One region of the Phyllobacterium sp. UNC302MFCol5.2 genome, then DNA from elsewhere that is predicted to be linked to it. Evidence: riboswitches for the same ligand, from Rfam matches in the RefSeq annotation. Region 1 holds a riboswitch; the other holds the start of a gene.
What was found. Region 1 has a riboswitch for S-adenosylmethionine ahead of BR48_RS0105245 (O-succinylhomoserine sulfhydrylase). Riboswitches for the same ligand answer to the same signal wherever they lie in the genome.

Region 1 (3,384 bases):
TCATTTCCGGAAAGCACGCAGAGCAGCCACTTTGGCACGACCGATTTCCGTGTGAGCAACAAAATCTTCGCCACCTTGCGTCCGGAAAAACAGCGCGGGGTTCTGATGCTGACGCGCGACGACCAAGCCATGATGCGCGAGACCTCTGCAGACATGTTCGAACCGGTGCCGGGCGGCTGGGGCGAGAAAGGTGCGACCTTTGTCATCCTCGCCATGGCCGAGCCCGATGTCGTGCGCCATGCCATGGCGATGGCATGGCGGAAGGCCGCGCCAAAATCAGTGTCGGCGCGCCACCAGCTATAGCCGGCCCTAGCGCGAGGCGTTCAGTGCCGCATCGAGATCATCGATGAGATCATCGACGTCTTCGAGCCCGACGGACAGCCGCAGCAGTCCATCGGATATGCCGAGCTCGGCACGGGCCTCGTCCGTCAGGTTCTTGTGCGTCGTCGTTGTCGGGTGGGTGATAAGGCTCTTCGAATCGCCGAGATTGTTGGAGATCTGGATGATATCGAGTGCATTTTCGACCGCAAACGTAGCCTTCTTGCCGCCCTTGACCTCGAAGGCGATCAGCGTCGAGCCACCGCTCATCTGCTTGGCGACTATATCGGCCTGCGGGTGATCGGCGCGGCCGGGATAAAGCACTTTCGAGACGGCCTGATGTCCGGCAAGGAAGTCGGCAATCTTCGCCGCATTGTTCGTCTGCTGGTGTACGCGCACTGCAAGCGTTTCGAGCCCTTTGAGCATTACCCAGGAATTGAACGGGCTAAGCCCGGGGCCCGTGTGGCGGAAATATTCGTGCAGGTTTTCGTCGATCCACTGCTTGTCGGAAAGGATCATGCCGCCGAGGCAGCGGCCGTGGCCGTCAATATGCTTGGTCGTCGAATAGATGACGATGTGGGCGCCGAGTTCAAGCGGCTTTTGAAAGAGCGGCGTTGCGAAAACATTGTCGACGATCAGCTTGGCGCCAACAGAGTTCGCGACCCTGGCGACGGCGGCAATATCGATGACTTCGAGCGTCGGATTCGTCGGGCTTTCGAGGAACATCACCTTGGTGTTGGGGCGAACTGCCTTTTCCCAATTCTCGATCCTGGAGCCGTCGATCAGCGTGAAGTCAACGCCATAGCGCGGCAGCATGGTCTCGATGATGTAGCGACAGGAGCCGAACATCGCCCGCGCGGCAAGCACGTGGTCACCGGCTCGCACTTGGCAGAGGATTGCGGCAGCAACGGCGGCCATCCCCGAAGCGGTTGCGCGCGCATCTTCCGCGCCTTCGAGGGCGCACATGCGCTTTTCGAACATGTCGGTCGTGGGATTGGCATAGCGTGAATAGATGAATCCGGGCTCTTCGCCCTTGAAACGCGCCTCGGCCGCTTCTGCGGACGGGTAAACGAAACCTTGCGTCAGGAACAAGGCTTCGGAGGTTTCCCCGAAGCCGGAACGCAGGGTGCCGGCATGGACGAGCTGGGTGGCGGGACGCAGTTTGCGGGTGGTATCCTTGGTCATCGCTGTCTCAATCTGCCAGAAAACTGGCCAATAAAAAACCGGCCTTGCGGGAATCGCAAAAAGGCCGGACGAGACCGGGCCTCTTTTAGCAAATTATTTTACGTGGCTGCAAGCCGGCCGGCCAAATCACCACGGGATAAAAGTGCTTTAATCCTCTTGGCCGCTTGCGTCAATCGGGTGAGGCGCTAAAGCTTTTCGTCTCTTTGTATGGATGGTCGACATGGCGAGACGAGAAGCGGGCATATTGGCCGATAGCGGCATCAGGGCGCTATTTGAGGCGCGAGCACTCAAGACCGAGCGCGAATTTGACGTCGACCAGATCCAGCCGGCGAGCCTCGATCTGCGCCTCGGCAAGCGGGCCTACCGCGTACGCGCGAGCTTCATGCCGGGCCCAGGCACGCCGGTCATCGACAAGCTCGACCGCCTGAAACTGCACGAAATCGATCTGACCGAGGGCGCGGTCCTCGAGACCGGCTGCGTCTATATCGTTCCGCTCCTGGAAAGCCTGGCCCTTCCTGCCGAGGTTTCAGCCTCAGCCAATCCGAAGAGTTCGACCGGGCGCCTCGATATCTTCACACGGGTCATCGTCGATGGCGCGCAGGAGTTCGACAAGGTTCCGGCCGGCTATCATGGCCCGCTTTACCTTGAAGTCAGCCCGCGCACCTTCCCGATCGTCGCCCGCACCGGCTCGCGCCTGTCGCAGATCCGCTTCCGGACGGGGCGTGCGCAACTCGAGGAAACAGAGCTTGCGGAACTTCACGCCGCCGAGACGCTCGTCGCCTCCGAGACCCCCAATATTTCCGGCGGCGGCATCGCCCTTTCAATCGACCTCACCGGCGACCAGAATGGCCTTGTCGGCTATCGCGGCAAGCATCATACCAGCGTCGTCGATGTCGACCGACGCGGCGTCCACGATCTTTTCGACTTCTGGGAGCCGATCCATGATCGCGGCGCCCGGGAACTCGTGCTCGATCCCGATGAGTTCTATATCCTCGTCTCGCGCGAAGCGGTCCACGTGCCGCCGCTTTACGCGGCCGAGATGACGCCGTTCGACCCGCTGGTGGGCGAATTCCGCGTGCACTATGCCGGCTTCTTCGATCCGGGCTTCGGCCATACGGCAGCGGGCGGCACCGGCAGCCGCGCCGTGCTCGAAGTGCGCAGCCATGAAGTGCCGTTCATTCTCGAACACGGACAGATCGTCGGACGCCTGATCTACGAGCACATGCTGGAGCGCCCGCGCGCACTCTACGGCACTGATCTCGGCTCCAACTACCAGGCGCAGGGCCTGAAGCTTTCAAAGCACTTCCGCTGACGGCGGAGCCGCTCGCGACCCCTTGACAAAGACCGCTGTCAGCGGTCACTGATAGTGAAATGCGGGTGTAGCTCAATGGTAGAGCAGCAGCTTCCCAAGCTGAATACGAGGGTTCGATTCCCTTCACCCGCTCCATCAATCTTCAATGACTTAACTGATATTTTACGATGCCGTTTTTACGCTGGTAGCCGACCACAAGACACCTCATCGAGGCAGTGAGTAACTGTTCTGAACCCTGTTCAATGATCGGCCTTAAAGGAAATCAAGCGGTCGAAAGGCATTGGACGGGAGATAAGCCAGCCTTGTCCACAACAGTGAGGGCTCGCAGATGCAAAAAAGCTATACTGCGCCTCAGTTTCTATCCCCTCGACGACAACTCCAAGTCCTAGTGAATTTGCCATTCCGAGGATTTGCGGCACGATCGAGACCTTCACAGACTCTGTGCCGACGCTGTTCGTAAAGGCTCGATCCAGCTTTATGACATTGACCTTGAGTTCCTGGAGGTGTGCGAGGCTGGAATAGCCGGTGCCAAAATCATCGAGGTAAACAGGATGACCCAGTTGTTGCAG
Region 2 (3,384 bases), on a different contig from region 1:
CGGCGGGGGAAGTGGATAACGGGGAGATCGACAATAAACGCTTGGCGTCAGAGACCACGCTTGCTGAGATGTCCCTAAGTTGGAGCTAGTCAAGTACCCGCTCGCATTCGACGCAGGTTGCGATACCGACTTCGCGTCGCGTGTGGTGACGGCAGTCTTGATGAGCTAAACTATCCGGGAACCGCGCGATGGCTGCAATAAAGTGGCAGCCGCACGGGCCAAACCTGGACACGCTCTATCCAATTGCTAACCGACTTCCGGATGTCGCTCCCAGTCATTGGCATAGATCCGACACGGAAGTGGGGGAGGGCGTGCGGGATTTCCATTGCTCACGCTCTATTGAGAGGTGAGGTGATACGATTGGAAATCAACGACTCGCACTCGACTTAAAGCGCGCAAACTCTAGGTCTCTGCTTATGCCATCCCGCGTAGCATCCATACTACCTGGATTCCGATTCAGATCAGGCGGGACTGAGTAAATCGGGTCAAGGTCGAACGGAAGCTAAATACCAATAAGCTTCTATTTCATTTACATATGTCAAAGAATCCGCGCGTAAATCAGCGACTTTCCTTATCGCGTTAACCTACCAGCTGTCGCGGTATCATGCCTATGTCGTCCACGTTGAAAGGCGTGGTTTGATAGATCTCATTGATCCAATTGCCGAAAAGGAGATGGGCAGCGCTGCGCCACCGGTTCGCCGGCCTAAATGACGAATCGTCATCGGGAAAGTAATTGCGAGGCAGCGGCATTGAAGGTGCGTTTGCGAGATCGCGGAAATACTCGTCGCCAAGTGAGTTCGTGTCATATTCGAGGTGGTTGAACATGTGGAGCGACCGGCATGAAGGATCATCGACCAGACCTAGCCCCGTCTCCTCCCCCTCAAGCAGCACGTTTATGCCGCGCCCCTGTGGGATGTCGTCGCGCCGAACCTCCGTCCATCGCGATACCGGCATAAGCACGTCATCGGAGAAACCGCGCAAATATGGCGAAGCGGGCGCGAGGTTGCCGTGGTTGAAGATGCCGAAAGCCTTTGCCGACAGGTCGTGCTTCGGGATGCCGTGAAAATGCCAAAGCGCAGCTTGGGCTGCCCAGCAGATAGTCAGGCAGTGATGGACATGCGACTGCGTCCAATCTAGAATGTGGCGGAGTTCATCCCAATATTGCACGTCTTCGAAGGCTAGATGCTCGACCGGCGCGCCGGTAATTATAAATCCGTCAAACCGCTCGGCACGGACTTGCTCCCAGGCACGGTAGAATGATGCCATGTGCGTCACCGGCGTGTTGCGCGCCACGTAATTGGTTATCCTAACGAGGGTGAGTTCGATCTGCAGCGGCGTTGCGCCGACCAGCCTTGCGATCTGCGTTTCCGTGCTGATCTTGTTGGGCATCAGATTGAGCAATCCTATCCGCAGCGGCCTTATGTCCTGACGCACCGCGTCCCGTTCGCGCATGATATTGACGCCTTCGGCTTCGAGCTGGCGGCGTGCGGGCAAATCGTCGGGGATCTTTATCGGCATTATCGCGCGTTCCTGTTGGTTCGCTGGACAGACGCCGGTAGCTAAATCCGTATAATTGCCGGTTCGGCCACATCCTCCCTGACGGAAGTACCACCTTGCCCGGAGCGCAGGTTGGCGTTGGGCGTCAACCCAACTCTTGATGTCGAACCCACTTCTACGCAGACCATCGCAACTTCGCAAGTCTCTTTTGCTACGGCATCCGGCGTTTGCGCAGGTTCTGCCGCCGCCTTTTCAACCGACTCAGCCAGGTAGTGGCTATACTGTTGGAAAGTCATGTAAATGAAAAGATTCCGAGCGCCAACGAGTATCAATCTGAGCCGCAGCAACAGAATTCAAACAACGACTCTTCATCTGATATTGAACTCGCTTCAAAAACAGCCAAGGGCAAAATCTCGACCCAACCAACCAAGGGCAGAGGATGCGACAAGGACCTATCCGTTAGGCCTGGTGATGAAGGCCCGTCCGGAGATCGCCGACTATGCGCCAAGCGGTATTGGTACCTGGCGGGAGCCGATAGCGACGGCCGCACAGGTGCGGGGCTACCTTGGTATTTTGCCCTCGGCTTATGAGGAGTGTGTTTGGCCAGGAAAACACCGCCATTGTCATTGCCTGCATCATCCTTGAGCGGGCACAAGCCATCAACTCAGTTGGGGGCTATCTGCACGTCCTGACCGAAAAGGCGAGGGCAGGGGAGTTTACCGTAGGACCGATGCTGATAGCAGCCCTCAAAGCCAACGGCGTGCGCCCGCAACTGGTGGCGGCGACGTGAAGGATGAGCGCATGAAGACCACTATACGCGGACGAGCCCGAGCTTTCGCGCCCGGTCAGCAGGTGCTTGACCGAGGAGGCGGCCCAGCGCGACGAACCGCGTGACGTGCCTCGTGCATACCTTCGAGCTGTGCGGCGATGTCGCGAAGTGTCAGGTCGGGGTTTGCATTGGCAATGCCTGTGATCAGCATCATAAGCCGGTCTTCCGGTAAGCGGCGAGGGGAGGGGAAGGATCGTGGATCAGCCAGTCCTTCGCTGACCAACCGCCTTGCCGACCGGCGCAGGCGATCGATCGACCAATTCTGGCCGTTTTCACGGTTGAGGCTGCGCGTTACGTCTTCCCATGGATGATCCGGCCGCATTCGTTGCACGATGGGCAACCAGGATACCATGGTAGTGGTGAGGTCCGCTAGATGAGTGTGCTGTCGCGCTCTCGACGCCTTCGCAATGGCTTCCGGCAGTCGCGCACGCAAGCCAGGATTGCCGGGAAGCTTGCCGCGGCCCTTTGCCGCTTTAATGCCCACCTTGGTGCGCTCGGACATCAGGGCACGCTTGAGCTGGGCAACGGCACCCAAGACCTGCAGCGAAAACATGCCCTGCGGCGTGGAGGTGTCGATCGGATCGTGCAACGAGCGGAAATGCGCGCCCTTGGCTTCCAGCTGTTCGATAACTTGCAGCAGATGGCTGACGGATCGCGCCAGGCGATCAAGACGTACCACTACCAGCACCTCTCCGGCTATACAGCCGCCAACCGGATCACCGCGCGCAACTTTGCGGACATCCGATCGCCCTTTGTTAGTCTCCAAGGCCGCAAGCTCAATCTGAGCAGACATCGACTATCTGCTCCCGAACCCACATATGCACAGGATCATTGTCGAATGTTTGAGGCCATGCCACCGCACATCAAACGCCCAAAAGTTGAAGGGGCGCGGCGCTATTTGGAATCCATTGGAGAATGGAGACTATGAACAGTTCGCGATTGCATCGCGAGTATCGCGTCACTCCAAGTAAACCGGCCCCAGAAACAATTGATTGATCGTCGCGATCATCCGCCGCTTAGCCCAGTGCGCGGACCTAGGCGAAATCGCGGACGGTACC

Region 2: it holds a riboswitch for S-adenosylmethionine, as region 1 does, so the genes downstream of both, metA (homoserine O-succinyltransferase) here and BR48_RS0105245 (O-succinylhomoserine sulfhydrylase) in region 1, are expected to answer to the same signal.

The regions. Positions count from the first base shown of each region.
Region 1 covers NZ_JMLL01000010.1:668,442-671,825, reverse strand. The annotation lists gene BR48_RS0105250 (MmcQ/YjbR family DNA-binding protein) at 1-303, shown strand, start outside; gene BR48_RS0105245 (O-succinylhomoserine sulfhydrylase) at 310-1,503, opposite strand; SAM riboswitch at 1,567-1,646, opposite strand; gene BR48_RS0105240 (2'-deoxycytidine 5'-triphosphate deaminase) at 1,724-2,815, shown strand; tRNA gene BR48_RS0105235 (tRNA-Gly) at 2,877-2,950, shown strand; gene BR48_RS0105230 (EAL domain-containing protein) at 3,055-3,384, opposite strand, start outside.
Region 2 covers NZ_JMLL01000012.1:169,161-172,544, reverse strand. The annotation lists gene metA (homoserine O-succinyltransferase) at 580-1,518, opposite strand; SAM-I-IV-variant riboswitch at 1,560-1,666, opposite strand; gene repC (replication initiation protein RepC) at 2,084-2,287, shown strand; partial or broken gene BR48_RS24725 (recombinase family protein) at 2,344-3,020, opposite strand.